One region of the Glutamicibacter sp. Je.9.36 genome, then DNA from elsewhere that is predicted to be linked to it. Evidence: riboswitches for the same ligand, from Rfam matches in the RefSeq annotation. Region 1 holds a riboswitch; each other region holds the start of a gene.
What was found. A riboswitch is a leader RNA that binds a small molecule or an ion and turns the genes downstream of it on or off. The one in region 1 is predicted to bind S-adenosylmethionine.
Positions count from the first base shown of each region.

Region 1 (7,754 bases):
TGATGAACAGCGGTGTTTCCGCATCGAATGCCTGCGCGTGGTGCTCGGTGGACTGGGTATCAACCACCTCATGCCACCAGATGTCGCGGCCCTCGGTCCACGGGATTTCGTCGCCGGTGCGGCGGATAACCAGGACCTTTTCGATTTCGTTCTCGCCGGCAACGGCCGCATCGGCGTTGCCTTTGACCGGAACCGAAGTGCCGCGGCGGAACTGGCCGTCGGTGGTGACCAGGACCTTTGCCTTGGTGTCCTCCACACGGAACCTCAGCGCTTCGGCGGAGAACCCGCCGAAGACCAGCGAGTGGATGGCGCCGATGCGGGCGCAAGCCAAGGTGATGACAATTGTTTCAATGAGCACCGGCAGGTAAATGACCACGCGGTCGCCCTTCACCACACCCAGGGATTCCAAGGCGTTGGCTGCCTGGGAGACCCGCTCCTGCAAATTCTTGTAGGTGACGGCTACCCGGTCTCCGGGCTCGCCTTCGAAATACAATGCGACCTTCTGGCCGCGTCCCGCAGCTACATGGCGGTCGGCGCAGTTCACTGCGGCGTTCAGCTTGCCGCCGAGGTACCAAGAAATTTCCGGTCCGCGCTTGGCATCCGGATCGGCCGGAACGATGCGGCTGGTGGTGTGCCACGGGGTGTCCCAATCCAAGAGGTTCGCCGCTTCGTCCCAGAATTCCTGGCGTGCTGCCTCTGATACTTGAGTTGAGGTTGTTGCCAATTCGGTGGTCATCGCAAACTTTCTTTGGTGAGGGGTAGCTTTGTCAACGGGTACTAGCTGGTCCGGTTTCAGGTCCAGCGCTTGATAGCCCAGCGTTCTGCTATCGACAGCAGGGCATCGGTGATCTTTCCAAAGACGGCCAGCAGCACGATGGTCATGATTAGGCGGTCCAATCGGCCGTTGTTCTGCGAGTCGGTGAGCAAGAAGCCTAGGCCCATTGACGCGCCGAGGAGTTCGGCTGCGACCAGGAAGAGCCAAGCTTGGGCTAGTGCCAAACGCAGGCCGGAGAAGATCGAAGGGACCACTGCGGGCAGCTGGACGGTGCGCAGCAGCGTCAATCCCTTCACCCCGAAGGCGCGGGCTGCTTCGACCAGGTGGGCATCGACATGGCGCAACGCCAAGGCGACGGTGGTAAAGACCGGGAAGAAGGCACCAATGATCACGAGTGTGACCTTGGAATCTTCACCCATTTTCATCCAGAGCACCAGCAACGGAACCCAAGCCAAGGAAGGGACTGCACGCAGGGCGCTGATGCTCAGTCCCAGAAATGCATCTGCCAATTTGGACAGTCCGACAAGTGCACCCAGCGCCAAGCCCAGCAATGATCCGAAGGCGAAACCGAGAAGAACACGCTGGGTGGAGATGCCGATGTGCTTTCCGAGTTCGCCATCCTGGAAGAGCTCAATGGCAGCAGAGACCACTGAACCCGGAGTTGGCAGTGTCCACGGAGCGACGATTCCGGTGACGGTGACAAATTGCCACACAGCCAGGGTGGTCAGCGGCAAGACCAGCGCAAGCAGCCATTTCGGGGCACGCAGGATCGTTGCGGCCATGCTGGCCTTCTGCTTGGCAGGTGTTTGGCTTCCGCGGGTTCCAGCCACGTTAGTGGGGCTCATGGCTGGTTACTCTCCGGAGATCTTTGTTGCGTCTGCCTTGACGGCAAACTGGTCATCGATGAGGGTTTCCAGAGCTTCATCAACGGATTCCTGCTCCGAGACATCGCGGCTGGCGACCAGCGTGGGAGCAATCTTGCTCAGGACTCCAGTGAATTTGGCGTCGGGAACTGCCGGAACGTCCAGATTGGAGCGTTCCTCAATCACGGTGGCAGCAACTCCTGGTTCGAGCCCTGCTACGTCGGCCAGGATTTCTGCGGTTTCCTCGGGATTGTCAGCTGCCCAGCCACGAGCCTTTTCGTAGGCATCGACAACGAGCTGGGCGAGTTCGGGGCTCTGCTCAATGAAGTCTTCGCGAGCGTTCAGCGCACCGTAGGTGTTGAAATCCAAGTTCCGGTAAACCAGTTGCGCGCCGTCTTTTTCGGCAGCGGCCATGATCGGATCCAAACCGCTCCAGGCATCAACCGAGCCGTTGGCCAGGGCGGTACGTCCATCGGCATGCTGGAGATTCTGCAGCGTGATGTCAGCTTCACTCAAGCCCGCGGATTCCAGCGCCTGCAGCAGGAAGAAGTATGGGTCGGTGCCCTTCGTAGCGGCCACGGTCTTGCCCGCCAGATCTTCAACGGACTCGATTTTCGAGTCCTTATCCACTACCAGGGCCGCCCATTCCGGCTGCGAATACAGTGCGATGGTCTTGATGGGTGCACCGTTCGAACGGTTCAGGAGCGCAGCGGAACCGGCTGTGGAACCAACATCGATTGCGTCGGCGCGAAGAGCTTCATTGGCCTTGTTGGAACCAGCGGACTGGATCCATTCGACATTTACGCCCTGCTCCTTGGCGGCTGCTTCCAACCATCCCTTTTCCTTGAGTACCAGGCTCAGCGGGTTGTAAGTGGCAAAGTCGATGGACAGGGTCTGACCATCCGAGGAGGCTGTAGCGTTTTCGCCAGCACAGCCGGTCAGGGCAACTGCGCCAACGATCAAGGCGGCGGCGGACAATGCAGTGCGGCGGGTGAGACGGTTCAAAAGCATGGAGAATCCTAGAATTGTGCGTGCAAGCGGTGTGGGTGAAAGGCAAAGAGGCCGCCGAATGGTTCGGGACCCACGGCGTGGCCGGGACTAATGGTTGGTTGGGTCGACGCCGAGCAGGCGCAATAGGTGCAGGCGATCTGCAACGAACTTTTCATCGGTATGCCGGCGTGGATGCCCAGCTGAGATGGACAGATCCTCGATGACGCCCGCTGCACTATGCTCAGCGCCTCGCCCCAGAACAATCACGCGGTCAGCCAGAGTCAACGCCTCGTCCACATCATGGGTCACCATGAGAACGGTGGTGGGGAACGATGCGTGAATCGAGAGCAGCAGATCCTGCATCTTCAAGCGTGTCAGCGCATCGAGGGCGCCGAAGGGTTCATCAAGAAGCAATACACCCGGGCGCCGAGCCAGCGCGCGAGCCAGCGAAACCCGCTGCGCCATGCCTCCGGAGATCTCGCGTGGGCGCAAGCTGGCTGCATGGCTCAGACCGGTCAGCTCGATCAACTCATCGATCAGCGACTTGCCGGCGCGCTTATCGGTTTCCGGTGCCAGGCCCAGTGCAATGTTCTGGCGAACCGAGCGCCATGGCAGCAGCCGGGGCTCTTGGAAAGCAACGGCGCATAACTCGTTGATGCCGGTGACCTCGCGGGTGCCGGTGCGGATGGTGCCGGTGGTGGGGTGGTCCAAGCCCGATGCTGAACGCAGCAGCGTGGATTTTCCGCAACCGCTGGCTCCAAGAATGGCCACGACTTGACCTGCTGGAATTTGCAGGTTGATATCGGCCAGGACGGTGCGGCTTTCCTTCTTGGTGGTGAAGGTTCGCGACACGTTGCTGAACTGCACGTCCAGGGCGCTTGAAGCTGAGGCAACGGGAGTTGCCTCGGGCGCTGCAAAGGAAAGAGTCATGTTCATCTCCATCGGTCCTGGCGGTAGCACCGGCCTGCAGAGCAAAACTCCAAAGGTGGTTGCTGCGGCGTCAACGAGCCAGATCTCTCGGCCGCTCGGGATGGTTACGTTTCCATTACAACGAGTCGAACGATTTGAACGCAAATCTCGCGTAATATGAAAAAATCTTCGACAACTACGTCACATTGCCCAGAAATTTCGTTATTTATTTTATTGCAGGCCGGTTTGCTCGACATTAAGCAAAACTTTGCAACTCATCTTCGGCAGGACACGGATTAGGCTGTGAAATTTGAAGATGGGCACTGCCGGCACTGGGACGAAATGTGACTTCGCGGGTTGGAAACGCCGGTTTATTACCGTTACAAATGAATTACGACCCATCCAGAGCGGCTGAGAGATCTGGCTCCACGACGCCGCAGCAACCACCCCAATAGCGGGACGGTGCTACCGCCAGGACCGATGGAAAGAATTGAGAACCCTGATGCCTATTGGTGAATCGTACAATGCCCTCGGACTGGACTTCAACCAGCTCAGTGACCCTTCGCAGGCCACCGCAATGGACCTGGACAAGTTTGAAGAACAGCTGCCGACCAGGCAATTGCTGAAAATCACCCCCGGACCAAGTGCGGATGAGCAATACGACCGGCTGGCCGAAATCTTCCGTCCCGTTTTTGCGCAGATCGCCGCAACCGCCAAGGACCGCGACTTGAACCGCGTGCTTCCTTTCGAGCAGGTAGGCCTGCTGAACCGCGAGCGCTTCGGTGCGCTGCGCCTTTCCGTTGCCGACGGGGGCTACGGCGCACGGCTGGTGGATGTCTTCCGCCTGCTCATCGAGCTGTCCGAGGCGGACTCCCACGTTGGCCAGCTGTGGCGTGCGCATATCGCATTCGTCGAGAACGTCTTGGCGCTGGACGACGAAGAGCTGCGCAAGAAGTGGGTCGCTCGCATCGCTGCCGGGCAGATTATCGGCAACGCCTACACCGAACGCGGTGGCAACGCCCTGGGCACCTTGAACACCAAGGCCAGCACCGTGGACGGGCGCTGGGTGATCGACGGTGAAAAGTACTACTGCACCGGCACCATTTTTGCCGACTGGACCACCGTTGCGGTGGCCCACCCGGAGCTCGCCGGCCGCCAGATCGCCGTGGTCTCCACCCAGCGCAGCGGCGTCAAGATCCTCGACGACTGGGATGGGTTCGGCCAGGGGCTCACCGGAACCGGCACCACCGAATTCCACCAGGTCCCGGTGGATTGCTTCATGCCGCAGCAGACCAATGACTCCGAAGCGGCGATCTTCCAGCTGGTGCTCATGGCCGTGCAGGCGGGCATCGCCCGCGCCGCATTGAACGACCTGCGTCACGCGGTGCAGGCGCGCACCCGCATCTTCACCACTGGAACCGGGGTGCCGGTATACCAGGAACCCCAGGTCCTCCAGCTGGTGGGCGAAGTTTCCGCGGAGTCCTTCGCTGCCGACTCCGTGGTGATCGGCGCAGTCCTTGAAGTTGAAGCCGCCTTGGGCGATCCGGGACTGAACGACGAGGAACGCTACGCCGTATGCGAGCTGGCCGCCAACCGCGCGCAAACCGTGGTGCAGCCACTGGCCATCGGCGTGACCAGCAAGCTCTTCGACGCACTGGGAGCCTCTTCCACCAGAAGCGGCTGCAACCTGGACCGGCATTGGCGCAATGCGCGCACCATCGCCACCCATAACCCGGCGATCTACAAGGCGCGCATCGTCGGGGACTACGAGATCAACGGGGTCCAGCCGCAGCGGCTGTCCGTGACCGGCGAAGATTCGACCCAGCGGGCCTGAGGGCCTGCGACGCACACCAGCAACTTTCCACGATTACCAACCTATGGGGGCAAAGCCATGAGCGAGAACAAGCGCGAGATCCTATTCAACGCATTCGACATGAACTGCGTGGTGCACCAGTCGCCGGGCCTGTGGCGCCATCCTCAGGACAAGGCCTCGACCTACAACACCCTGGGCTACTGGACCCACCTGGCCAAGGTGCTGGAAAAGGGGAAGTTCGACGGCCTGTTCCTTGCCGACGTGCTGGGCACCTACGACGTGTACAAGGGCACCAACGTGACCCCGCTGGGCTCCGGCGCGCAGGCACCGGTCAACGACCCGATGATGCTGGTTTCCGCCATGGCCGCTGTGACCGAAAACCTCGGCTTCGGCGTCACCGCAGGTACCGCCTATGAGCACCCGTACGCTTTCGCCCGCCGCTTGGCCACCTTGGACCACCTGACCAACGGCCGCGTGGGCTGGAATGTCGTCACCGGCTACCTTCCCTCGGCGGCCCGCAATATGGGCCAGGAAGACCAGATGGAGCACGACGAGCGCTACAACCACGCCGATGAGTACCTCGAGGTGGTCTACAAGCTGCTCGAAGGCTCCTGGGAAGACGACGCGGTGCAGAACAACAAGGCCACCGGTGTCTACACCGACCCGGCCAAGGTGCACCCGATCGAGCACGAAGGCAAGTACTTCAAGGTTCCGGGCATCGCCATCACCGAGCCGTCCACCCAGCGCACCCCGGTGATCTACCAGGCCGGCGCCTCCAAGCGCGGCACCGAGTTCGCCGCAACGAACGCCGAAGCGATCTTCGTCAATTGCCCCACCCGCGACCTGCTGAAGGAAGCGGTCAGCAAGATCCGTGACGCTGCCGAGGCCGCCGGGCGTGGCCGCTACGACATCAAAGTCTTCGCCATGCAGACCATCATTACCGCCGAAACCACCGAACTGGCCCAGGCGAAGTTCCAGGACTACAGCTCCTACGTGGATATCGAGGGGTCACTGGCACTGCTGTCGGGCTGGACCGGCATCGACATGTCCGTCTACGGCCCCGACGATGTCATCGGCGACGACGTGAAGTCCAACGCCATCCAGTCCTCGGTGGAAACCTTCAAGAAGGCCAGCGGCGATACCGGCAAGCCGTGGACCATCCGCCAGCTGGCCGAATGGATCGGCGTGGGCGGATTCGGCCCGGTCTCCGTCGGTTCCGGCGCCGAGGTAGCCGAGAAGCTCATCGACTGGGTGGACTACACCGACGTGGACGGCTTCAACCTCGCCTATGCTGTCACGCCGGGCACCTTCGAGGACATCGTCGAGTACGTGGTTCCCGAGCTGCAGGCGCGCGGGGTCTACAAGACCGAATACACCGAGGGCTCGCTGCGCCACAAGATGTTCGGTGCCGGCGACCGCGTGAAGGACACCCACCGCGCAGCCCGGTACAAGATCTCCAACCGGATGGCCGCGCAGGCCTAGGCGCATCGCCTGCTAGCGCAGCAGACGGCGGCCCCCGGCACCTTCGAATGAAGTTGCCGGGGGCCGCTGTCTGCCTGCGGGCCTATTCGGTTGGCTGCAGCACCATGGCTGAACCGCCGCCGCGCCTCGTGGGCTCGGCCGCGGCGGTGAGTGTGCCATCGGCAGCGATTTCCACCGCTTCAACCGCCCCGATTTCCGCCTGCGGAGTGAAGGAATCCCCAGCGGGCGCGAGCTTGTGCCCGAAGGCTTCGAGCGCCGAACCATGGGCTTGGATGAACTCCGGTTCCGCCGTGACCACTGCCGTATTGCGCTGGGAAGCACGTGGAGCGGCGATGGCTTCGCTGATGTCCATGCCCAGATCAATGCGGTTCACCAGGGTCTGCAGCACCGTGGTGATGATGGTTGAACCACCGGGGGAGCCAATGGCCAGCACCGGCTCGCCGTCCTGCAGGACAATGGTCGGAGCCATCGAGGAACGCGGGCGCTTGCCAGGTTCAATGCGGTTCGGATCCTGCGGGTCGTACACCGTGGAGAAATCGGTCAGTTCGTTGTTCAGCAGGAAACCGCGATCGGGGACCACCATGCCCGAGCCGCCGGTCTGCTCGATGGTCAACGTGTAGGAAACGGCATTGCCCCAACGGTCCACGACCGACAGATGGGTGGTGGAGATGTTCTCCGTATCCTGCTCCACTACCGGTTCGCTGGTGGCCGCAGGGCATTGGCCATCATAGTTTTCAAGGTCGCCCGGAGCGACCGGCTTCGTTGCGGCCTGATCCGGATCAATGGCGCAGGCACGATCCGCGCCGAATAACTTGTCCGTCAAGGTCCGGGTCGGGACGCTGGTGAACGCGGGGTCGCCGACGTACTTGCCGCGATCAGCGTAGGCGAGCGCAGTTGCCTCGAAATAATGATGCAAGGCATC
Region 1 covers NZ_JBCPSN010000004.1:267,803-275,556, reverse strand. Annotated here, with positions in the region: gene acs (acetate--CoA ligase) at 1-736, opposite strand, end outside; gene AAZQ98_RS12210 (ABC transporter permease) at 793-1,557, opposite strand; gene AAZQ98_RS12205 (aliphatic sulfonate ABC transporter substrate-binding protein) at 1,627-2,649, opposite strand; gene AAZQ98_RS12200 (ABC transporter ATP-binding protein) at 2,737-3,558, opposite strand; SAM riboswitch class I at 3,564-3,665, opposite strand; SAM riboswitch class I at 3,933-4,024, shown strand; gene AAZQ98_RS12195 (acyl-CoA dehydrogenase family protein) at 4,040-5,371, shown strand; gene AAZQ98_RS12190 (LLM class flavin-dependent oxidoreductase) at 5,429-6,832, shown strand; gene ggt (gamma-glutamyltransferase) at 6,915-7,754, opposite strand, start outside.

Region 2 (7,754 bases), on a different contig from region 1:
CGACAATGACGAGGCATCGGCACCGCAGGCTGCAGCCGCAACGAGCCCGATGGGGTGCGAGCGATTCGATTCCCCCGCCTGCCCTGCGCCAAGCGCTGGACACTGTCCCGTTCGGGACCATGACTGCGGCACCCCGGGCTTCGATGACAGCGCAGAAACTTGGGTCAAGGCTCTCGCAGCGTACGCGCGCCGATCTGCTCTCGGCGGTCACTTCCTACCTTCGCCATTGCGGCCATTGGGAAGATGCCTCTGGGGAATTGGGCATCCACCGAAGTTCCCGCGCCACCTCATCACACGGGACCAGGAAGTGCTTGTCCCCGGATGTTTTGACTACATTTCAGGCTATTTTGCCCAAATTGGGACGCTAGGCCTCGCCGGAGCGCTTCTTGCTGGCTTTCACCAGCGCGCGGTCGACCTCATGAATGCCCAGGCAGAAGCCTGCGGACATGACCAGCGATTTGATAGTCAGTTCGGAAAGGTCATCGGCTACGTACACCAGCTGGATCGGTCCGGCCAGGACCAGCAGGACACCGGTCCACAGCACATACGCCCACGAGGTGCGCGCCTGCGCCATCACCGGGAAGCGTGCCCGTCGGCGAATTGTCCGCACGCCAATGGTGACAATGACGACGGCCAGAATCGCGGCGCCAATGAAGAAGAAATTGCGTTGGGTGCGGATCCAGGTCAAGGTGGTGCCAATAAGAACGCCGAAAAGTATCGAAGCCCACCAGCTGATACTGCGCAGTTGATCTTGCGCAGCGGTTGGTTCGCCTGTCCTCACGCCTCTCCCATCACTGATTGTCCCGAGCGCCCGGAACAACGCATCGTTCCTAGAATACGCGGTTCGTCTCCCCGCAGACGAACGCGCAGCCGCACTGCGCATGCCGTGCCATGGCAGCAAGTGCCGTGGCTTGGCGTCATGAGAGGATCAGCGTCCAGGTAACCACGGCAACCTCATCAGAATCGTTTTCCCAGCTATGCGGTTCACGCCCGGGGAAGGTGATCGTATCGCCTGCTTCGAGTTCTACGCGCTGATCAGGCAATACCAGGATGAATTTTCCAGCGATCACGTGCAGCACTTCCAGCTCGCAATCCACCGAATACAGTTCCGCTTCACCGGTGCCCTTGGGCGCAATCTCGGCTCGAATCATCTGCACCCGCTTCTCGCTGCGCGGCGTGACCAGCTGCTCCGTGATGCCGTCACCGCCCAGGGAAACACGGGGCGCCTGCTCCAGACGGACCAGTTTCGTTTCAGGAACCTCGAAGAGGGCACCGACCTCCATGCCCAGCACTTCGCACAACCGCAAAAGAGTCGAAACCGAAGGGCTGGTCAGGTCGCGCTCCACACGCGAGAGGAAACCCTTGGTCAGTCCGGATAGCTCGGCGACCTGGTCAATGGTCATACGCTGGGTCTGGCGCACCCCGCGCAGCCTCGCACCGATATTGATCGCAGCACCGGTTGGTTCAACTGGCAAGGTTTTCATCGTTTGGCTCCTCGACGTTTTCTGCAGCAACAACCGCAACCACTTTGGCTTCAAGGCCTGCGGGGCAAGTTTACCAATGGTAAACACACGGCGCCCTCTACCGCGAGGCTGCAGCGCTCACTAGACTCTGTCCATGGACAGCACCAAGGACAAGCTCTGCGGGTACCTGAACGACGCGCGCGAGAATGCGATCTACAAGGCAGAAGGCCTCGCCGAGCACCTGGCACGCACTCCGCTCACCCCCACGGGCACCCATATCCTGGGAGTACTGCACCATTTGGCGATCAATGAATACGAATATTTCGGCACCTGCCTCAAGCGCAGGGCCGATGACCGCTACGTTCGCGAATTCATTGCACCGCATGATCCCGACGCGGATTTCCTTCCGCCAGCAGATATGGATGCGCAACAGCTGATCGGCCTGTATCGGAAAGCCATCGCCTTCGCCGATGAAGCCATCAGCGACCTGCCCCTGGACTGCCCCGTAGAGGTACCGTGGTGGGGGCCAGCTGGCAAAACCACCTTGGATCACCTGCTCATCCATGCGCTCGCCGAGACCTCCCGGCATGCAGGGCATCTGGATATCATTCGCGAGCAGCTCGATGGCCGTGCTGGCTGGACCGCGCAACTGGATCTGCTGCCCGGCTACACCGCCGGGCAATGGGCCGAACAACGCGAGAAGCTGCAGCAACTGGCCAATGCCTTTGCCCCGGACAGCTGAGCCGCAGTCATATTACGCATTCGGACTTCACCGGGCCCTGCCGCCGGCGGTACCATCAGAAATGTTGCTTCACGAGACGCGGCGCCAAGCTCCGACTGGCCGCGCACCAACCCCAAGTTCATGGGTGGTTCGGATGAGGAAGCGGTCCGCGCATCAACAGGTGCACGGGCAAGAGCTCGCAAGAGAGTTGACCTCCATGGCATATCCGATTCTGCCCGTCATCGACCGCCAGACCGGCCAAGTGCAGTTCAAGGCCGAAGGGCGCTGGCGCACCCGCTACGTTGCAGATCCGCTCAGGCTTGAACGGCTCATTGCCCGTTGCGCCCGCAGGCCGACCTATGATCCGGCCACTTCTGAATTGCAGCTGGTGCTGCCGGTAGCCGGAGATCCAGCGGGCAAGCGAATTGCTTTTAGCCTTGCCAAATTCCCAAGTGCAGGAGCCCTGACTAAACTGGGTGGTTGATCCGATCCACGGGTTTCATTGGAAAATCCATGTTCCAGGAGAGTCATCGTCGCGATGCCACAGCACCCAGAAACCGAACCTACCAAAGCGCAGATCCAGCGATGGCGCAAGTATCTCGCTGATGAAGTCGCCGAAGGCTCCATCTACAGGGCCCTCGCGGAAAAGAAAACCGGGCAGGAACGGCAAATCCTGCTGGGCCTTGCAGAGGCGGAAGCCCGCCACGAATCCCACTGGCGCGTCCTGCTCGGCGAGCATTTCAAGGAAGTCCGCCCGTCGCTGCGACGCACCATGCTGCGTTTCCTGGCATTGCATTTCGGTTCGGTCTTCGTGCTGGCCATGGCCCAGCGCTCCGAAAGCAGTTCGCCCTACCGCGACGACAAGGACGCCACCGCGCAGATGGCGGCCGACGAACAGGTCCACGAAGAGGTCGTCCGGGCGCTGGCTACAGCAGGCCGTGCGCGTCTTTCGGGCAACTTCCGCGCTGCGGTCTTCGGCGCCAACGACGGGCTGGTTTCCAACCTGGCGTTGATCATGGGTATCGGTGCGACCGGTGTTTCAGCGACCTTCGTGCTGTTCTCCGGTGTTGCCGGTTTGCTGGCCGGCGCACTGTCCATGGCCGCTGGCGAATACGTCTCGGTGCGTTCCCAGCGCGAGCTGCTGACCGCCTCGCGACCAACCCAGGTCACGCTGACCGCCGCCCCGAACCTCGATCTGGACGCCAACGAGCTGGTGCTGATCTACAAGGCCCGCGGCATGAGCGATGAAGATGCAGCGCACCGGGCCGCAGAACGCATGGGCCTGTTCACCTGCGATTGCAACCCCGACTTCTCGCTGAACCCGGAAGGCCGCGGCGAAGAACTTGAGAAGGAGCACCAGGAACTGGGGTCGGCCACCGGCGCGGCGGCCACCTCGTTCATCCTTTTCGCTTCCGGCGCGGTCGTGCCGATCCTGCCTTATATCCTTGGGCTCTCCGGCATGACCGCGATCCTCGTCTCGGTAGTCCTGGTGGGCGTGGCCCTGATGATCACCGGAGGGATCGTGGGACTGCTTTCCGGGGCCTCCCCGCTCAAGCGCGGCCTGCGCCAGCTAGCCATCGGCTGGGGCGCAGCGGCCATCACCTACTGCTTGGGCCTGATCTTCGACGTCAGCATCGGATAGCAGCCTGCTGCGAATCGAATGCCGGTACAGCTTTGGCTGTACCGGCATTTTCCATGCCGTGCCCTAGCTGTTCTCCGGCCGCCGGGTACGCCGGCGCAGGGTTTGCATGCTCTGGATGAACTCCATCGCTTCTTCGGCGGTTTCCACCAGAGCAATCTTCTGTTCCATGACACGTTCCTTGGCCAGGGCCTGAAGCAGCGGCCAAGCAGGCAGATCCCTCGTCCAATAGTCCTTGCCGATCAGCACCATCGGCACCACGCGAGCACCGGTAGCGTAGTAGTTTTCGCAGGCATCCTGGAAGATTTCCTGCACCGTGCCAGCGGCCCCGGGCAGAACTACCAGCCCGCCGTTGGACTGCTCCAGCAGAATCGCTTCACGAATGGAATTGGTGAAGAACTTGGCAATCTGGGTGGCAAACAGATTCGGCGGCTCGTGGCCGTAGAACCAGGTTGGCACGCCCAGGGACTGCCGCTGGCTCGGGAAACGCTCCTTGACCATCAGCGCAGTTCTCGCCCAGCCGGTGCGCTGATGGATCGCATCTGGCGCTTCGGCCAGCATCTGCAATGCCGTAGCGACATCTTCTGGCCCGTAATCGGCCAGCCACGCACCGGCGTTGGCGGCTTCCATTGCGCCGGGGCCTCCACCGGTGGCAACCGCGTAGCCGGCCCGGGTAATCATGCGCCCAAGCTCCAAGGCTTGCGCATACTGCGCAGTGCCCCGGCTCATCGCATGCCCGCCCATCACCCCGATAATCGGGGTTTCCTTGAACGTGCCCTCGTACACCGCCGAGACCAGCGCCTGGCCAATGTGGTGATCATGCAGGGTTTTTGCCAGCGCATTGCTATCGCTGTCGGAATTCACCGCTGCATGCTGCTGGGAGTACGCGTAGATCTTCGCATCAGGCACATGCTCGTAGGTCTGCGTCCGGATCCCCGAGTACAACTCATGCGGCGAATACAAGCCGCGAGCCACCGTCTCGAAGGGAAGCTCCTCCCCCGAGCTCATGCACAGCCCGCCAGTGGCTTGCACGATCTGCGCTCCTTGCGCGGAATACTGGCAATCGATGAATAGCGCTTCGGAAAGATCCAAGGATTCCAGCACGGTATCCCGTTCGCGCAGATCAACACGGTGCACTCGCCAGCCTTTTCCGCGTGCGCGGTGGGAAGCCAGCGCTTCAGCTGCGAGACGGTCGAATTCAACGAGCGTCGTTATGTTCACTGCGCGTGCTGGAAGGTAGGGCCACACTTGGGACATGCGTCAACGCTACGTCATAGATAGTGATTATTCACAGAAAGGCCCTTCAACTTTCGCGAAGGCCCGGAACGTGAAACGATGAGAGGATGATTGAATCTGTTCCACCAACCATTGATGCCCGCCACTTATTGGCTTTTCTGGGCAACGTTCCTTTCTTCTATGGAAAGAACCTGGCTGCAGAAGCAAATTCCGTGGTTGACGTGGAATTCGACGAGAGCACCCACCAGATCGAAGGCACCGTCACCGATTCTGGCGAAGAATATTCTCCGATGATCCAGGTCCTCATGGACGGTGGAGAGTGGAAGATCGAATCGTGCGAGTGCACCTGCGACGCACCGGGCATCTGCTCGCACATCGCGGCACTGGCTATTGTCTCCAACAAGATCGCTTCCCAGCCGCGCGCCGTGCCTGCCCGGGAAGAGAAGCCGAACACAGTTTGGTCGCAGCAAATCGATTCATGGTTTGAAGAGTCCGAACCGGGCCCGGCCGATGGCCTGCTTGGTTCGCAGCACGATCCGGTAGTGCCGATGGCGCTTCAGTTCCTGCTCTTCGATTCGAAGGACGCTACCCAGCAGCAACAGTGGATGCCGACCGGAACCATCCCGCACCCGACCCGCAATAAGCGCTTCCGCTTGGGAGTGCGCCCAATGGTTCGCAACACCGAAGGCCGTTGGGTTCGTGGCCAGCTTCGCTGGACCACCCTGGGCTTCAAGACCTACGGCTGGAACCTGCTGCGCGCGCAGCACCACTGGTTTACCCGCTTTGCCTCCATGGCGCGCAGCGACAGCCAGCTGCAGTTCAAGGTGGATGAAGACTGGCTGTTCCTGGACGAGTACGCTTCCGAGCTGCTCTGGCCGCTGCTTGACCAAGCTGATGAGCTGGGAATTCCGCTGATCACGACCCGATCCGAGCAGCGCGTGCGCATCGTTGCTCCAGCAAGCTTCAGCATGCAGGCCTCCCTGGATGAGCAACGGCTGCAATTGGACGGTGTCCTGCACATTGCAAACCAGGATCTCATTCTCGATCCGGAGGCACCAAGCGGTGTCATCGCCGAGCATGGTTTCTATGCCCAGTTGGCTCAGCCTGATGAGATTTGGCTCGCGCCAAGTGTTGAGCCGATTCCTGACGCGCACCGCCGCTGGTATGTTGACCGCCGTCCGGTCACCGTGCCTCGGCCGGAGATCAACGATTTCTTTGAATCCTCCTACCCGCGCTTGGCCCGCCGTTTCGAGCTGCGTAGCGTTAGCGACGAGCTGGAATTGCCTGCTTTGAAACCGCCCTATGTGCAGGCGACCGTGGTCTACAAGCGCGAATTCAACGAGAATAACGAACCGAACGACACCGCCGCGCTGGACTTCCAGATCCTCTACCCGGGGATCCCTGGCGACCAGGAAGTGTATGACCTTGAGGCTGAGGAACTGCTTCAGGCCGCAGTGCATGAAGTTTTCCTGGTTCATGAAGAAAGCGGCAATCCCAACTTGTCGCCGAAGTTCTACGCCCGCGATGACACCATCGATTTCGTCACCGAGATCCTCCCCGCGCTGGAACGCATTCCTGAAGTCAAGCTGGTTGAGAAGGGTACCCGGCCGAAATTCCGTCAGCTGCGTGAACTTCCTCAGCTGAAGATCAATGCCGTGAATCATGAACGGACCGACTGGCTGGACCTTGGCTTGCTCATCACCGTGGGCAACCACGAGGTTCCTTTCTCGCAGATCGTCGAGGCCATGAGCAATGGCCAGATGAAGCTGCGCCTGCCGGATAACACGTGGTTCTCGTTGAACCACCCCATGTTCGCCAAGCTCAAGGCGCTCGTTGACGAGGCGCAGGCAATGAATGACAAGCCGAAGGAGGGAGACCTGAAGCTTACGGTCTTCCAAATCTCATTGTTCGAGGAACTTGATGAGATGGCTGAAGGCATTGACGGCGCGGACTTGTTTATCGCACGCATGCGTTCACTGCTCAAGGTCGCTGAAGCTCACCACGCGCAGGTGCCGAACACGCTGAACGCCCAATTGCGCCCTTACCAGGTTGAAGGGTTCCACTGGCTCTCTCGCCTGTACGAAGGCGGATTCGGCGGAATCCTCGCCGATGACATGGGCTTGGGCAAGACCTTGCAAACGATTGCCCTGATTCTCCATGCCCACAAGCTCTGGGCCGATCCGCAGGCATGTGCTCAGCTGCCCGCAACCCAGCGCACCCGTCTGCCGTTCTTGGTCGTCGCCCCGAGCTCGGTGGTTTCCAACTGGGAAATGGAAATCAACAAGTTCGCCCCATCCTTGCGGGTAGTCAGCGTCGAGGGCACCTTGCCTTCGCCACGGCAGCTGAAGGAACTGTCCGAGAATTACGATGTCATTCTCACGACCTATACCCTGTTGCGTCTGAACGACGAGATATACGAGGCGCAGCGCTTTGCCGGCTTGATCCTCGATGAGGCGCAGTTCGTGAAGAACAAATCCACCAAGGCCCACCGCACCGCGGTGAACCTGCAGACCAATTTCAAATTGGCCGTCACTGGTACCCCGATGGAAAACAACCTTTCCGAGCTCGGTGCTTTGCTGTCGCTGGTTGCTCCGGCATTGTTCCTGAACACAACACGCTTTAATCGCCAATTCGCCCGCCCCATCGAAGTGCTGGGCGACAAGGACACCCTTGCATTGCTGCAGCGTCGCATCAA
Region 2 covers NZ_JBCPSN010000007.1:40,482-48,235, reverse strand. Annotated here, with positions in the region: gene AAZQ98_RS15925 (hypothetical protein) at 365-781, opposite strand; gene AAZQ98_RS15920 (helix-turn-helix domain-containing protein) at 918-1,484, opposite strand; gene AAZQ98_RS15915 (DinB family protein) at 1,618-2,205, shown strand; SAM riboswitch class IV at 2,273-2,386, shown strand; gene AAZQ98_RS15910 (hypothetical protein) at 2,402-2,668, shown strand; gene AAZQ98_RS15905 (VIT1/CCC1 transporter family protein) at 2,723-3,826, shown strand; gene AAZQ98_RS15900 (LOG family protein) at 3,890-5,080, opposite strand; gene AAZQ98_RS15895 (SNF2-related protein) at 5,167-7,754, shown strand, end outside.
Region 2: it holds a riboswitch for S-adenosylmethionine, as region 1 does, so the genes downstream of both, AAZQ98_RS15910 (hypothetical protein) here and AAZQ98_RS12200 (ABC transporter ATP-binding protein) in region 1, are expected to answer to the same signal.

Region 3 (7,754 bases), on a different contig from region 1:
GGCAGTCTCGGCCGTCTCGCTCATGCCCAATGAGCAGTTCCTGGCCTGGGGCTGGCGCATTCCGTTCCTGATCAGCATCGCGCTGGTGGGCATCGGGCTGGTCATCCGGCTGAAGGTCACCGAGTCCCCGCTGTTCCTCGCGCTGGAAAACAAGGCAGAAGAGCGCAAGACCCCCTTCATGGAGGTCATCACCAAGTACCCGAAGTCCGTCATCCGCGGAACCCTGGTGGGCATGAGCTCCTACACGGTGCAGGGCCTGATGACCGTCTGGGCCATCTCCTACGTGGTCGAGGAAGTCGGCATGGACCGCACCGCGGTGCTGAACATCAAGGCCATCGGCGCCGCATTGACCGTGGTGGGCATCTGGGTTTCATCGCGCTACTCCGACAAGCTGGGCCGCCGCCCGGTCATGATGGTCGGCATCCTCGCCGGCGCCGTGGCCGCCCTGCCGATCATGTGGATGCTGGAACTGGGCCAGCTGTGGCTGTTCGCCATCGCGCTGTTCGTGGCCAACGGCATCATCCAGGCCTTCATCTTCGGGCCGTTCGGCGCGTTCACCGCGGAGCTGTTCCCAACCCGCATCCGCTACACCGGCGCTTCGCTGGTCTACCAGCTCTCCTCCACCGTGGGCGCAGGCTTCACCCCGATGATCGTTGCAGGCCTGGTGCTGCTGGGCGGCGGATCACTGTGGATCGCCGGAGCCGTTTGGGCCGCCGCGTTCATCGTCGCCGCCCTGGCCATGCGCGGCATCAAGGAAGGCCGCGACGCCGACCTCGAGGCCGAGGAAATGAGCCACTAGCCCTCGCTGCCCGGACGGCAAGGCCGGTTGGAACCTGCGGGTTCTAACCGGCCTTGCGCTCTTTCTCGGCTCCGGCTTCCTCGCAGAAATCCAAGAACGCGCGCAGCCGCAAGCTAGGGCGGTCCGAGGCGGTGTAGGCCACGCAAATATCGCTCACGCCAACCTCACCCTCGATCTCCAATACCGACAGCGGCAAGCCGTCGTAGCTCAGGTTGACCGGCGGGCGCTGCACCAGAACGGTATAGCCCAAACCCCGAGCCACCATCCCGCGCACCGCCTCGAAGCTCTGCGAACTCCACCGCACCTTGGGGTCCAAGCCCGACATGCGGAGATTCACCAGCTGGTTATCGCGCACCGTGGGAATGTCCAGGGAGACGAAGTCGTCATCGGCCAGTTCGCTCAAGGCGACGGAGGTGCGGTCGGCCAGCCGGTGATTGCCTCCCACCAGCACATAGGGCCGGCCAGACATCACCGTGCGAGAAGAGACCTGCGGCAGCAGGTGGCGGGTATGGGTGAGCACCGCATCCAGATGGCCCTTGAGCATGCGCTCCTGCAGGTCGGCCCCATCCCCCTCCACGAGGGTGACCTGCAAATCCGGGTGCACATTGGTGAAGCGTTCGCAGATCACCGGGATCCAGAAAGCGGCCAGCGAGGAATAGCAGCCGATCACCAAAGGGCCGGAGAGCTTGGTCTGGCGTTCGACAATCTGGTCCTGCACTTCTTCGGCATGGCGCACCAGGGCCCGCGAGTCCAGCAGGAAGTCCGTGCCGACAGCCGTCAGCACCACGCCGCGGGCACGTCTGCGCACCAGCAGCTGCGAGCCGACGGCGCGTTCCAGCTCGTCCATGGACTGGGACATGGCTGCCTGGGAAATATGGCACTGCTTCGCCGCGGCGGAGATGGAGCCGAGTTCAGCGACGGCGACGAAGTACTGCAGCTGGCGCAGGGTGTAGTTGATCACCCGCCCAGTCTAGCCAGCGGGCAGCGGACCATTACCGTTCGTAAAGTCGTCCGGTTTTACTGACCCTCGCCAGATCCCGCTGGCTGACCCTAGTTCTTTCGGCCAACTGACCCAGGCTGGCGCCGTGTTCCAAGGCCAGCACGATAAGCCGCTCAAGCTCAGCAACACAGCTTTGCAGTTCCGCGGTCACCTCGCCGGTTCCCCTGGCTTGCACCTGCAGCAGTGCCAGTCGCTGAACAACGGTGTCGATCGGCGTCCAGTCAAAATCGAGGACGGGAGGCTTGTGCCCGTCCTCGAAAGAAAATTGCCAACCACTCATGCGGGACATCTTCGCATTCAAGACGTTCTGCGGGCAACACTGCACGGATAAAACCTGCGGGCCCAGCATCGGCAAAGAATGCTGGACCCGCAAGATCAAGGAATCTACTTTGATGCACCAATCGCCCACACGCGCGGAAGCTCGGTGCCATTAACCGCCAGGTCGCCAATCAACCTCGCCTTGAACACCCAGGGGTTGTGGTTGCCGGCGGTACGGGCATTGCGCCAGTGCCGGTCCAGGTTCTTGGTAACGCTCGTGGCGCTGGCGGCCAGCGCATCGAAAGCGTGGGTGATTGCGTTGAGGACCAATGGCGTGAGCACCACCTGCGCCTGGGCGCTGGCCAGCTCTGCCGCATCGTTGGCTGCTTCGTCCTCTTCCCCGGTCACCTCGCCGGTGTGCAGCGCCTGCGCAGTTTCGTAGGCACCCTGCAATGCCGTCGACACTCGTTCCACCGTTGCCGCGGCAGCGAAGGCCGCCGCGGAGACCTCGCCGATCACCTGCAGCAGCTGCGGGTCTTCGGCCGCCACATTGGCCGCGGCATGGCTGAAGGTCCGCTTGCGCGCCTTCAGCTCAGCGGCGAAGTCACGCTCGGCTGCTTTGGCGGATCCGGCCAAGACAGCGAGCAGCACCTGCTGGTAGAAAGCGGTCTGGTACTTGAAACGCGTATCGAAGTCGATGAGGTCTTCTTCGGCGACAATCGCGTCGGTGAAGGTGGAGGTGCCGGTACCCGTGGTGCGCTGGCCGAAGCCATCCCAGTCATCGGCCAGCTCGACGCCGGGCTGGTGGCGGTTGACTGCGGCGATCACGCGCTTTCCGGTGTCGGTGCGCTCTGCGTAGGTATCGAGCCAGTCGGCGAAGATCGAGCCGGTGGAGTAGTACTTGGTGCCGTTGATCTTGAATCCGCCCTCGCCGTCCGGGGTGACCTTGGTGATCACGTCCCCGACCTTGACGGTGCCGACCTCGGTCCAGGAGTTGCCCACCAGTTCTCCCGCCACGAAGCGGGCCAGCCACTTGTCGCGCCCCGGGCCGGGGGCCGCAACCAGACGGTCCTCGACGAAGGCGAAGTGCGCGCGCAGCGCTTGGGCAATATTGGAATCCGCCGCCGCGAGATCCACGAAGAGCTCGAAGAGTTCGGGCAGCGTAGCACCGGCACCTCCGTGCGATTCCGGGACCCGAACCGCACCAAAGCCGGCAGCGGCCAGGTCCGCGACCTGCTGGTAGGGCAATTCGCCGGTGCGGTCGCGTTCGGCTGCGCCCTGCGCAATGCGCGCGAAGAGCGGTGCGAAGCGGTTTTTGAGTCCTGCGAGTCGATTGCCAGTTGCAATTACAGTCATCGTTCAGTCCAATCCGGGAGAAGTTTTCTTAGGTGTACAGCGAGAGCGGCTGGGATTCTCCGCGCAGGAAGTAGGCGCCGACCTCGATCTTCTTGTAGTCCACTGGGTCGTGCAGCGAATGGGTGCGCACATTGCGCCAGTACAGGTCCAGGCCCACCGAGTTCGCAGTTGAAGATGAACCGGTCACCTCGAAGATCCGGTTCGCCACATCCACTCCCACCTCAGTGGAGACCACCTTGGCTTCAGCAATTTCCACGGCCAGCGCCGCTCGCTCGGGCTGGGTGACATCCCCGGCCTTCGAGAGCAGGGCGTCGAATTTCCGGCCCAGCTTCTCGGTCAGCGCCGCCACCGCTGCGGTGCGGGCTTTGAGCTCTCCGACGGTGCGCTGGAAGATCGGGTCCTGCGAGTAGGTCTCTGCCTGCGAGAACAGCCAGGCGTTCTTGCGGCCCAGCAAGATCTGCTTGCCGCGCGCCAGCGCTCCCTGGGCGATGCCCAGGTAGAAGTTGGCGAAGGCCAGCTGGATCCCGGGGGTGAGCAGGGTGGAGACCGGTTCATCGGTGACGAATCCCAGCAAGTCCCTTGCTTCGAGCCGCACGTTGTGGAACTTCAAGGAATTCGACGCGCTCAGCCGCTGTCCCAGGTAGTCCCAGTCGTCAACGATTTCCAAGCCATCGATATCGCGTGGCAGAACCAAGGCGAGAATCTGCCCGTCGTATTCTCCGCCCTGGACCAGCGCGTTGATGACGATGACCTCGCCAACACCGGAACCCGTGGAGAATCGCTTGGCTCCATTCAGCCGGTAGCCGTCCCCTTCGGCGCTCAGCGTCAAATCCGGATCAACTGGATTCACCGAATCGCCCCAGAGCCAGCCACCTTCCACGGTGCGCTGCCACCATGCCCCTTGCGCTTCTGCCGGGGCGTAGAACGCAATGCCGGACTGGTTGATGTAGTGGTAAGCCAGCAACTGCGAGATGGATCCATCAGCTGCGGCCAGTATGCGGACCGCTTCGAAGGCCGTTTCCCAATGGGCTCCGGCTCCGCCGAATTCTGCAGGCACCAGGAGATTGAGCAACCCGGCTTCGCGCAGCAGCTGCACTTCGGCGAAAGGCTGGGCGTTCTTGCGGTCGCGGTCGAGCGCGTCAGCCGCCAGCTGGCCAGCTACTTGCTGGGCGACGTCGCGCCAATGAGCCAGTTCAGCTTCATCAGCAGTGCCGGTGTAGGGCACGCGCGGCAATTGGGTATCCAGTACAGTCATCTTCGTTCTCCTCTTGGGCTATGGATTCCGAAGGATGCAGAAAATCTGCGGATCCATCGAACCTGGCGTTAGCACTACCTGCGGAGTGCAGGCTTGCTGCGGCGTCTCGGAGCCAGGTCTCTCAGCCGCTCTGGATGGGTTGTGCTCCGAGTCAAGCATTGCTGGCAGGTCCTCGGGAAGGGCGCTGTCATGCGGAGGAACAGCAGGACAAAATACGTCATCTTCGCGCCTTCGCCCTGCCGGAAAACGGGCGGATAAGACGTCATATGACCTTCGCATGACGCAATTGGCATGCTGGAACTGGATTTCAAGAGCGTTCCCCTAGGCATCGATTGGGAACACAGCGTGGGTCAGGGAACTTCGCTGCGACCGCATAGGATGGCCATTCAAGATCAATCGGCAGAAGAGGCGGCAAGTGGATCCAGCAGGCGTGATTGCCTTCATGTTCGGGTTGCTGAGCATAACGCTGGTCGCAGCGTTCCTCGCCCCGATGGCACGGGACCGGAAGCTCGCTCGCAATACGGCGATCGGCATCAAGACCCGACACACCTTGGCCAGCGATGATGCCTGGTTCGCCGGGCATCAGCAGGCTGCGCCCCTGCTTGCCGTGGCTTCCTGGGCCGGTTGGGCGGCATTGGCCAGCGCAGCAGTTCTCTGCCTGCTGGGCCAATTCGGTTTCGCCTTCGCCGCGACCGGAGCCGGCTACCTGGCTGCCATCGCATTGCTGGTGATCTCGACTGCCACAGCGAATAAGGCCGCGCGGAGCATCCAGGCGGCAGGCCTGGGCTAATCCAGCACTGCTTAAAGAAACGGATCGCACCATCTGCCGATGGCGCGATCCGTTTCTTTCTGGAAAGCGTGCTGCTACAGCAGTACGGCTCCCAGCACCAATACTGTCAAGAACGCCGCGGTGCCCTGGATGGCGGTAGCCACGCTCAAGGTCTTGTACGCGGTAATCACCGGAATGCGGCTGAGCTGCGAGACAACCCAGAAGTAGGAGTCGTTGGCGTGCGAGACAACCATCGCACCGGCGCCAACAGCCAATACGGACAGCACCATGCCCAGCTCCGAATCCAAGCCCAGGGAGCCGAGCATCGGAGCGACCAGCGCGGAAGTGGTCACCATTGAGACGGTCGACGAGCCCTGGGCGGACTTCAGCGCAGCGGCGATCAGGAATGGCACAGCCAGGCCCAGTCCCAGCCCGCTGAGCGAATCCGAAAGAATCGTGGTCAAATCCGAAGCGGCCAGGACCGCGCCGAAGCCGGCGCCGGCACCGGTGATCAGCAAGATCGGAGCAGCGGTGCGTACAGCTTCATTCATCTGCTCATTGAAGACCGCCAGTTTGCTGCTACCGCGCAAAAGGAAGGTCGCGGAGATCAAGCCGAAGATCAGCGCAATAACCGGCGTCCCCAAGAAGGAAAGGATTTCCAGGGCAACGCCTTCGCCCATCGGGTGCGAGGGCAGCTTCGCAATGGATGCGGCGCAGATCAGTACCAGCGGGACCAGGATCGGCATGAAGGCCAGCGCCGGGCTGGGCAATTTTCCGAAGCTTGCACGCAGCTGCTCATAGTCGAGTTCGGAGATGTCGTTGTCGTCACCGCTTGGCACCGGGGTCCATTTGGACTTGTTGAAGCGGCTGGCGTAGGCCAAGCCGGCAAGGGCCGAGATGGCCGCAACGGGCAATCCGACAGCGATGATCAAGCCCAGGTTATCGGCAATGCCGATGCTTTCGGCTGCGGCCAGCGGGCCCGGAGTTGGAGGCACCATGGTGTGGGTCGCGTACAGGCCGGTCATCAGGGCGATGGAAGTTGCCAGCCCAGAGACCCCGGTACGCAGGGTGATGGCTTTGCGCAGCGAGTTGAGCACCACGTATCCCGAGTCGCAGAAGACCGGAATGGAAACGATGTAGCCGATAATCGATAGCGTCAGGTTGGGGAACCGGGTACCCAGGACCTTGATCAGCGCATCTGCCATGGAGATCGCGGCGCCGGATTTCTCCAGGATGACACCGATCATTGTTCCGAACAGGATCACCAGTCCGATATTTCCCATGGTGCTGCCGAAAGCCGTGGTGACCGTCGAAGCCACGTCGGCCAGCGGAATCCGGTAGGCGAAGGCCGCCAGGATAGCGGCGCCAACGAGGGCGAGGAATGGGCTGATCTTCAAGCGTGCTGTGACCATCACGATGGCCACAACAAGGATCAGCAGAACTAGCAGTTCGTACACGGCGGGTTGGCTCCTTTGCCAATATCGGTAGTTCAATGCGCCCAGCCCGCAATGGCTGACCGGGTGGACCAGCCCTATCGGCAAAGCCGCTCAAGGCTTTGCCCGTTGGGCTAGATGCCACCGTGCCACCCCGGGTTTCGGGCGCGAAGATCGATCATCCTGCCAATACTAGGAAAAGTGACCCCGAATACCTATGGGCACACGACCACATTTGCCTGGGTTCGAAAGAGCCAATGTGTGCAAACATCCCACCCTTCCCAGCCCCGGCGCCAGCTCCCCTCGTTTCCAGGGCCTAGAAAACATGCAGCTGGCCCAAGGCCACTCTCGCGTAGATGGCATGCTGGAGTTTCAGGGACTCGCTGGACCGCCGAATATCGACGCCGCTGACCTGGCTTATCCGCTCAAGTCTTTGCACCAAGGTATTGCGGTGAATATGCAGATCCGTGGCCGCTTGGCTCATCGAAGCAGCTGTCGCAACGACCAGCAGGGTTCTGGCTTGTTCCTCATTGAGCTGCATCGCTGGAGCAGCTGCATATTCCAGGCTGCGGGCTGGGGTGCGGGCGATAGCCACAGCAATTTCCCGGCTCCACATGCGGCGCCGCGCGTGGGATGGCACGAGTGCCGGATAGCCCACCAATACGCGCAGCACTTCGGTTTCGGCCATGAGATCCTCGGCCTTTTCGACAGGCGCGGAGACCAGGAAACGTTCCTGGTCCATGCGCTCGGGAGCGAAAGCTGGCTCGCTGGCAGCGCAAAGCCTCCAGTACGCGCCGGAAAGGCTAATCCATGACGTGCGGTGATGTTCCTTCGCCGGATCTTCGAGCGACGGATCCCCCACGCTTCGGGGCAGCCAAGCTTCA
Region 3 covers NZ_JBCPSN010000001.1:643,737-651,490, forward strand. Annotated here, with positions in the region: gene AAZQ98_RS03015 (MFS transporter) at 1-799, shown strand, start outside; gene AAZQ98_RS03020 (LysR substrate-binding domain-containing protein) at 843-1,760, opposite strand; gene AAZQ98_RS03025 (hypothetical protein) at 1,792-2,088, opposite strand; gene AAZQ98_RS03030 (acyl-CoA dehydrogenase family protein) at 2,184-3,413, opposite strand; gene AAZQ98_RS03035 (acyl-CoA dehydrogenase family protein) at 3,442-4,668, opposite strand; SAM riboswitch class I at 4,719-4,809, opposite strand; gene AAZQ98_RS03040 (SdpI family protein) at 5,084-5,458, shown strand; gene AAZQ98_RS03045 (GntP family permease) at 5,533-6,894, opposite strand; gene AAZQ98_RS03050 (CdaR family transcriptional regulator) at 7,187-7,754, opposite strand, start outside.
Region 3: it holds a riboswitch for S-adenosylmethionine, as region 1 does, so the genes downstream of both, AAZQ98_RS03035 (acyl-CoA dehydrogenase family protein) here and AAZQ98_RS12200 (ABC transporter ATP-binding protein) in region 1, are expected to answer to the same signal.

Region 4 (7,754 bases), on a different contig from region 1:
TTGTCGGCATCGACAAATTCGAGTGTGTTGCGCAGAGTCTGCGCCACTTCCTCGGGAGTCTCCACAGCGTCATTGGCCACGTCGATAGCTCCGAGCATCACTCGTTTGCCGCGCACCAATTCGACGACCTCAAGCGGGACATTCGAGTGGTGGGACTCCAGCGATACGGTGTCGATGGAGGAAGCCTGCAAGAGCGGGAAAGACTTCTCGTAGTGGCGCCACTGTGCACCGAGAGTGGCTTTCCAGTCATTGTTCGCCTTGATGCCGTAGCCAAAGCAGATGTGGACTACGGTCTCGGCTTTGAGCCCCTGACAGGCGCGCTCCAGTGCGGCAATGCCCCAGTCGGCTACCTCGTCGAAGAAGACGTTGAAGGCAGGCTCGTCGAACTGGATGACATCCACCCCGGCGGCCTCAAGCTCGCGGGCTTCCTGATTCAGAATGGTCGCGAATTCCCAGGCCAGCTTCTCGCGGCTGCGGTAGTGCGCATCGTACAAGGTGTCGACCATGGTCATGGGGCCAGGAAGGGTCCACTTGATCTGGCGGTCGGTCAGCGTGCGCAGGAACTTTGCGTCCTGAACGAATACCGGCTTTTCGCGCTCTACGGCACCGACGACGGTGGGAACATTGGCGTCGTAGCGGTTGCGGATGCGCACGGTCTCGCGCTTCTCGAAGTCGACACCGCTCAGGTGCTCGATGAAGGTGGTGACGAAGTGCTGGCGGGACTGCTCGCCATCGGAAATGATGTTGATGCCGCGCTGGGCCTGCTCGAGGACCGCTGCGCGCATGGCGTCCTGCTGGCCTTCGCGCAATTGCGCGCCCTCAAGCTTCCAAGGGGACCAAAGTTTTTCAGGCTCGGCGAGCCATGACGGCTTGGGCAGGCTGCCGACAATTGACGTGGGGATAAGCGTTGAGGTCATGGGGTGTCTTTCGGATTCTTAGGCGACGGGAGCGGGGTAGGAGGCGGCCCATTGATCGAGCAGTTCGCGATTTGGGGCGATGAAGTGTTCCTCAGTGAACTTGCCCTGGATCTTGCCTAATTGGGTGCGTTCTTCGCGGTCATAGAAGACGCGGGTGGGGGAGAAGTCCTCGGCACCCAAGCTCGGGTGATATACGGAAGGAGCAGCCGAATTGGCGTTATAGATCTCCGGACGATAAATCTTCTGGAAGGTCTCCATGGTGCTGATCAGGCTGATCAGCTGCAGATTGGTGTAGTCGTTGAGCAGGTCACCGCGGAAGTAGAACGCCAGCGGTGCCACGGCACCTGGTGGCATGAAGTAGCGGACGCTCAAGCCCATTTTCCCGAAGTACGCATCGGTCAATGAATTTTCGTCCTGCTGGTATTCCAAACCGAGCACTGGATGGCTGTTGCCGGTGCGGAAATAGGTCTTGGAAGTCGAGACGCTGATGCAGATCACCGGCAGCTGGGCAAAACGTTCACGGTATGCCTGCGAGTTCAGGAAGTGCTGGAAAAGTTGCCCGTGGAGATCGCCAAAATTTTCTGGAAGCGCCGGAGCACCGCTGTCATTACACGAAGCCGGAAGCACCACACTGAAGTCGTAATCGCGGACATAAGAAGAAAAATTATTGCCGACTATTCCCTGGGTACGAGTGCCTAGGAGTTTATCCACGATCGTGGTTTCAAGGACTTCTAAAAGGGGAAATTTCTGGTCGATATTATCGGCAGTGAAATGCACGTTGGCAGAAATTATTTCCAATTCCAGCGCATAGCGGTCCCCTTGGGGATTGTCCCAGTGAGCCAAGGAATTGAAGCGGCGGTTGATCATTGTTAGAGCATTGTTCAGGTTCTCTGCGCGGCGTTCTCCACGTGCCAAATTGGCGAAGTTCGTGGTGGTGCGCGAATTTGCTGAGGGGGTGTAATTCTCGTCGAATTTAGTGGTGCTAATGCTGAAGGTCAACGCGTCTGCCATGATGGCCAATCTGTTTCTTTGGGGGCCGTGGTGGGCCGAGGGGAAGTCGATGCGTCAATCATGCAGGGTGATTCTTGATATCGGGTAACTCGATATAACTATGGATTCATATAGACTCTAGCTATGGTTCAGGGAACAAATGGCTTGACGCTGCAGCAACTTCGCTATTTCGTGGCGGTCGCCTCCGAAGGGTCGATCTCGGCCGCCGCCGACCTCATTTACGTCGCACAGCCCAGCATGTCCTCAGCGATGAAGGAGCTTGAATCACGGGTAGGGCGCACCTTGCTGATGCGCTCGGCCAGGGGAGTGACGCTCACCGCCGAAGGTGCTGAATTCCTCGGCTACGCCCGGCAGGTGCTAGAGCAGGTGGAGCTTCTTGAGCATCGGTACCTCGGCCGCCCCTCGGCCCGGCGGCTGCTGGGCGTCTCCACCCAGCACTACTCATTTTCGGTGGATGCCTTCGTGCGGATGGTGCAGGCCAGCGGGGCCGAGGAGTACCAGTTTTCGCTGCGCGAGACCCGCACCGAACAGATCATCGAGGACGTGCGCACGCTGCGCAGCGACATCGGGATCCTGTACCGCAACGACTTCAACCGGAAGGTCATCGACAAGCTGCTGCGCGAATCCCGTCTGGTCTTCCACCCGCTGTTCCTGGCTGATCCGCATATCTTCATCTCGCGCAGCAACCCGCTGGCCACTCGTGAACAGGTCACGCTCGAAGACCTCGAAGACCTGCCCCGGCTGACCTTCGACCAGGGCGCGAATAATTCCTTCTACTTCGCCGAGGAGGTGCTCTCCACGCGCTCCAGCCAACGCGAAATCCAGGTCTCGGACCGCGCCACCATCTTCAACCTCATGATTGGCTTGGGCGGGTACACGATCTCCACCGGCATCATCAGCGACGAGCTGGATCCCTCCATCGTCGCCATCCCGCTGGCCATCGAGGAGCGCATCGAAATCGGCTGGATCGACCACGCCGCCATCCCGCTCACCGACCAGGCCCAGCGCTACCTGCAAGAAGTGCGCACCGTGGTCGCCAGCTTCGGGGTAGAAGTGCTCGGCTGAGCCGCCAGCAGCGTAACCCCCGGTCATGGAGCACCGGCACATCGTCACAAACTTCCAGCAAAACCTCTACATCACACCGATTCCGCTCAAAAGCTCGCTTCACAAAAGAGTTCAGGCCCCCTCGTCATCATGACAAGGCGACGACATATGAAGCGTGGCGGCCTTGTATGAAGCAGGGTGCCGGATACCGCTTGCACCGTTTGCGGCGGATAGCCAACCATGGAAGAACAACCCATCAAGAGCGGCTGAGAGATCTGGCTCGGAGACGCCGCAGCAACCATCGGGAAACCGAAAGGTGCTACCGCCAGGAACGATGGAGCAGTTCCGAACGCGTTTTCGCGTACTGTGCTTCGTGCCGCCGCACGATGCCAATCGGTGCACTCCCTCGCAGAGAATCGAGGAGGAGCCATGAGCCAGGAAACCGACGCGGTGCACGCAGGGTACCGCCCGAGCGGAGACTTCCGCCCGATGCTGCCGCCGCTGCACAATTCCGCAGCGTACCAATTCCAATCGCATGCCGAAGCGGTCGAGAAGTTCGCGCTGCGCCAGGCCGGCTTCACCTACTCGCGCACCGGCAACCCCACCGTCTCGATTCTCGAACAGCGCGTGGCCGCCCTGGAAGGCGGGGCCCACGCGGTGGCCACCGCCACCGGGCAGGCCGCCGTGGCCCTGTCCCTGCTGGCCCTGACCCAGGGACCCAAGCACATCGTGGCCTCCTCCTCGCTCTACGGCGGCACCGTGGACCTGTTCACCGACACCTTCGCGGACTTCGGCATCCGCATCAGCTTTGTCGACCAGGCCGATCCGGCCGCCTGGGCTTCGGCCATCGAGGAGGACACCCGGGCGTTCTTCCTGGAGTCCGTCTCCAACCCGCTGTGCACCGTGGCCGACCTGCCCGCCATTGCGGCCGTTGCCCACGAGCACAACATCCCGGTGGTGGTGGACAACACCCTGGCCACGCCGCTGAATATTCGGCCACTGGAAATCGGTGCGGACATCGTGGTGCACTCGGCCACCAAGGGCTTGGCCGGACACGGCTCGGTGCTCGGCGGGGTAGTGGTGGACTCGGGGAAGTTCGATTTCTCCGACACCGGGCGCTGGCCGCAGATCGCCGCACCGCGGGTGCGGCTGAACAACACCTCGCTGCTTGAGCGCCACGGATCGGCCGCCTACGCGATGCTGGTGCGCTCCAAGTTCCTGCATGACTTGGGCCCGACCCTCGCCCCGGCCAGCGCCCAGGGCATCCTGGCCGGCATCGAGACCCTGCCGGTGCGCGCCGCCCACGTGCAGCGCAGCGTCACCACGCTGATCGGCACTCTGGCTTCCCACCCGGGCATCGTGGCCATCCACCACCCGTCGCTGCCCGGCCACCCCAGCTACGAGCTGGCCCGGGCGCTGGCGCCGAAGGGCACCGGCTGCGTGCTGGCCATCGAGCTGGCCCACCCATCCCTGGTTTCCCCGGTGATCGACGGGCTCAAGCTGATTTCCCTGGCCGCGAATGTGGGGGACACCCGCACCATGGTCTCCCACCCGGCGACCATGACGCACTGCCGGCTCTCCGCACAACAGCTGGCCGACGCCGGCCTGAACACCTCCACCCTGCGCCTGTCGGTCGGGCTGGAAGACCCCGCCGACCTGCTCGCAGATATCACCAAATCGCTGGATCTCGCGCTGGCCCAGTCTGCTCCCAAGGAAAAGGAAGTGAGCGTCGCATGAGCGGCTTCAACACCCTGGCCGTGCACGCCGGCCAGCACAAGGATCCGCACACTGGTGCGGTGATCCCGCCGATCTACCAGACCAGCACCTTCATCCAGGACGGCATCAACGTGCTGCGCGCCGGACACGAGTACTCGCGCGGCTCCAACCCGACCCGCAACGGGTTCGAATCCCAGCTCACCGCGCTGGAAGGCGGCGCCGCCGGCTTCTCCTTCGCTTCGGGCATCGCCGCCGAAGACGCACTGCTGCGCGCAGTGCTGGAACCGGGCGACCACATCATCCTGGGCGCCGACGGCTACGGCGGCACCAACCGGCTGATCTCCAAGCTGCACAGCAAATGGGGGATCACCTCTTCGGCGGTGGACATCACCAGCCTGGATTCGGTGCGTGCCGCGGTGCGCCCGAACACCGCGCTGCTCTGGGTGGAGACCCCGTCCAACCCGCTGCTGGGCATCGCCGACCTGGCCGGCTGGGCGGATATCGCCCGCGAACACGGCGCCCTGCTGGTGGTGGATAACACCTTCGCCACCCCGTACCTGCAGCGGCCGCTGGATTTCGGCGCCCACGCGGTGGTCCATTCCACCACCAAGTACATCGGCGGGCACTCCGATGTGCTCGGCGGGGCTGTCATCGTGGCCGATCACCTGCACCGCGGGCAGAGCCTGTCCGAGGCCGTGGGCTACCAGCAGTTTGCCGGAGGAGCGGTCTCCGGTCCGCAGGATTCCTACCTGGCCGCCCGCGGGCTGAAGACCCTGGGCCTGCGCATGGAACGCCACGGGGCTACCGCCAGCACCCTGGCCCGCTGGCTCGATGACCAGCCCGAGGTCACTCGCGTCTACTACCCGGGGCTGGAACGCCATCCGGGCCATGAGCTGGCCAAGTCCCGGTCTGCGGCCGGCCGCGGCTTTGGCGGGATCCTCTCCTTGCAGCTCTCCGATGAAGCCGCCGCCCGCGCCTTCGCCCAATCCATGGAGTACTTCCAGCTCTCGGTGTCCCTGGGCGGGGTGGAATCCCTGGTCTGCTATCCGCGCGAAATGACCCATGCTTCGCTGATCGGCACTCCGCTGGAAATCCCGGCCAACCTGGTCCGCCTCTCGGTGGGCATCGAGGAAGCCGACGACCTGATTGCTGATCTGGAACGCGGCCTGGCCGCGGCCCGGGCGACCCAGCCGGTACACAAGCCCGCCGTCGTGCGCGAGAAGGCCCTAGAAAACGCCTGATCGCATCGAACCGCGATTATCGGGCGGCGTGCCCCTACCCTGAAGAATAGTAGTTGGGGAAGGGTGGAATCATGATCGGAATTCTCAATCGGCTCATCGAGCAAATCGAGGCTCAGCTACGCGCCGAGATCAACCTCGCTGACCTGCTGCGCACCGAAGGCAGCACCGAATACCATGCGCGGCGGATGTTCTCCTCGCTGTCCGGCATGCCGGTCTCCGAGTACATCCGCCGGCGCCGCATGACCCAGGCCGCCGCGGATCTGCTTGCCGGTCAGGACCTGCTGAGCATCGCGATCCGTTACGGCTATGGTTCGGCCGAAGCATTCGGCCGGGCCTTCCGAGCGGTGCATGGCGCGTCCGTGGCCGATGTCCGCGAGAATGGTGGCCCCCTTCGAAGCCAACCAATCATCAGGTTCAGCCTGACCGTCGAAGGGAATCGTCCCATGGATGCACGAATAGTTGATCGAGAAGAATTCCAGCTCATTGGATACGCCACGCAGGTACCGCTGATTCACAACGGTGCCAACCCGCACATCCAGGCCCACATCGCCTCCATCCCGATAGCCGAGCACGCTCGGCTCAAGGAGCTGTCTTCCGCGCAACCTGCCGGTTTGCTGCAGGTCAGCGACCAGGTAGACCCCGATTACCGCGAAGGCAGCGAGCTGACCTACCTGCACGGTGTCGCCGTACCCGGTGGCATCCAGGTGCCCAAGGACCTGGACATGATCCAGGTTCCTGCTGGCCAGTGGGCGGTCTTCAGCGTTTCGGGCCCCTACCCGTCGGCGTTGCAGGACCTCTACGCCGCCACCGCTACCGCGTGGTTCCCGTCCAATCCGTGGCGTTTGCGCGTGGGGCCGTCCATTGTCGCCGTGCTCGATCGGGCCCCGGACTTCAGCACCGCGACCTGCGAGCTCTGGCTGCCGGTTGAAGCCGGCAACTAGACTTGTCCACAGCCCGTACACGCATGCCCTGCAGATCCATTTCTGCGGGGCATGGTGTACCCATGAGCAGAGAAATCGCGCAAGCGCTGAAGGACCTGGCCGACGCCAACGCGTTGGCCGCTTCAGCGACCCATGTCCTGGCCCAAGGCGGCCTCACCGCCGGCCAGGCCGCTTATTTTTCGATGCTCGCTGAAGACACGTCCCAATCGCTCGCCCGGACCCAGGTCCACGCGGCAGCTGCCCTGCGGCGTACCGGCGCCCACAAGCTCGACCAGGAATCCTTCCAGGCCATCTCCGATCTCGGGGCCCACCCCACCGTCGAGCAAATCGAAGCCGCCGAAGGACGTACCACGACAGCGCGTACGCATTTCAAGGATGCCAAAGGACTGATGACCGGCTGGCTGGATATCCCGCGCAGCACCGCCACCGCCCGCCTGGTGCAGGCCGACTGCCTGCTTGGCGGCACGGACGAGGCAGGACAACCGACTGATCCGTGGCTGCCGGAGCTTGCTACGCAGTTCGACGACCCGAGCATTGATCCGCGGCTGGTGGCCTCGGCGGCAATGAAGCTGCATTCGCTCCGCAAGGATCTGGGCGAAGGCAAAGCCGCAGAGGCGAAGAAGCAGCAGCTCCAGGCAGAATCCGCAGTCTTCCTGCGTTCAGAGCCCAAGTCAGCGCGCAAGCACATCAACGACATGGTCTCGCAGATCAAAGCGGGCCAGCGCCCGCTCAAGGCTCTGCTCGACGGAATCGGGATCTTCAAGCGCGGTATGCGCAAAGGGCTGGTTGAATACATCATTCGTGTTCTCCCATCGCATGCCGCATACATCGAGGCCTACTTCGCCAATCTGGATAATCCGTCCACCGTTGCCGGCAACCGCGAG
Region 4 covers NZ_JBCPSN010000003.1:499,248-507,001, reverse strand. Annotated here, with positions in the region: gene AAZQ98_RS10685 (methionine synthase) at 1-917, opposite strand, end outside; gene AAZQ98_RS10680 (DUF1852 domain-containing protein) at 936-1,928, opposite strand; gene AAZQ98_RS10675 (LysR family transcriptional regulator) at 2,052-2,993, shown strand; SAM riboswitch class I at 3,223-3,313, shown strand; gene AAZQ98_RS10670 (O-acetylhomoserine aminocarboxypropyltransferase/cysteine synthase family protein) at 3,402-4,709, shown strand; gene AAZQ98_RS10665 (cystathionine gamma-synthase) at 4,706-5,929, shown strand; gene AAZQ98_RS10660 (AraC family transcriptional regulator) at 6,001-6,870, shown strand; gene AAZQ98_RS10655 (DUF222 domain-containing protein) at 6,933-7,754, shown strand, end outside.
Region 4: it holds a riboswitch for S-adenosylmethionine, as region 1 does, so the genes downstream of both, AAZQ98_RS10670 (O-acetylhomoserine aminocarboxypropyltransferase/cysteine synthase family protein) here and AAZQ98_RS12200 (ABC transporter ATP-binding protein) in region 1, are expected to answer to the same signal.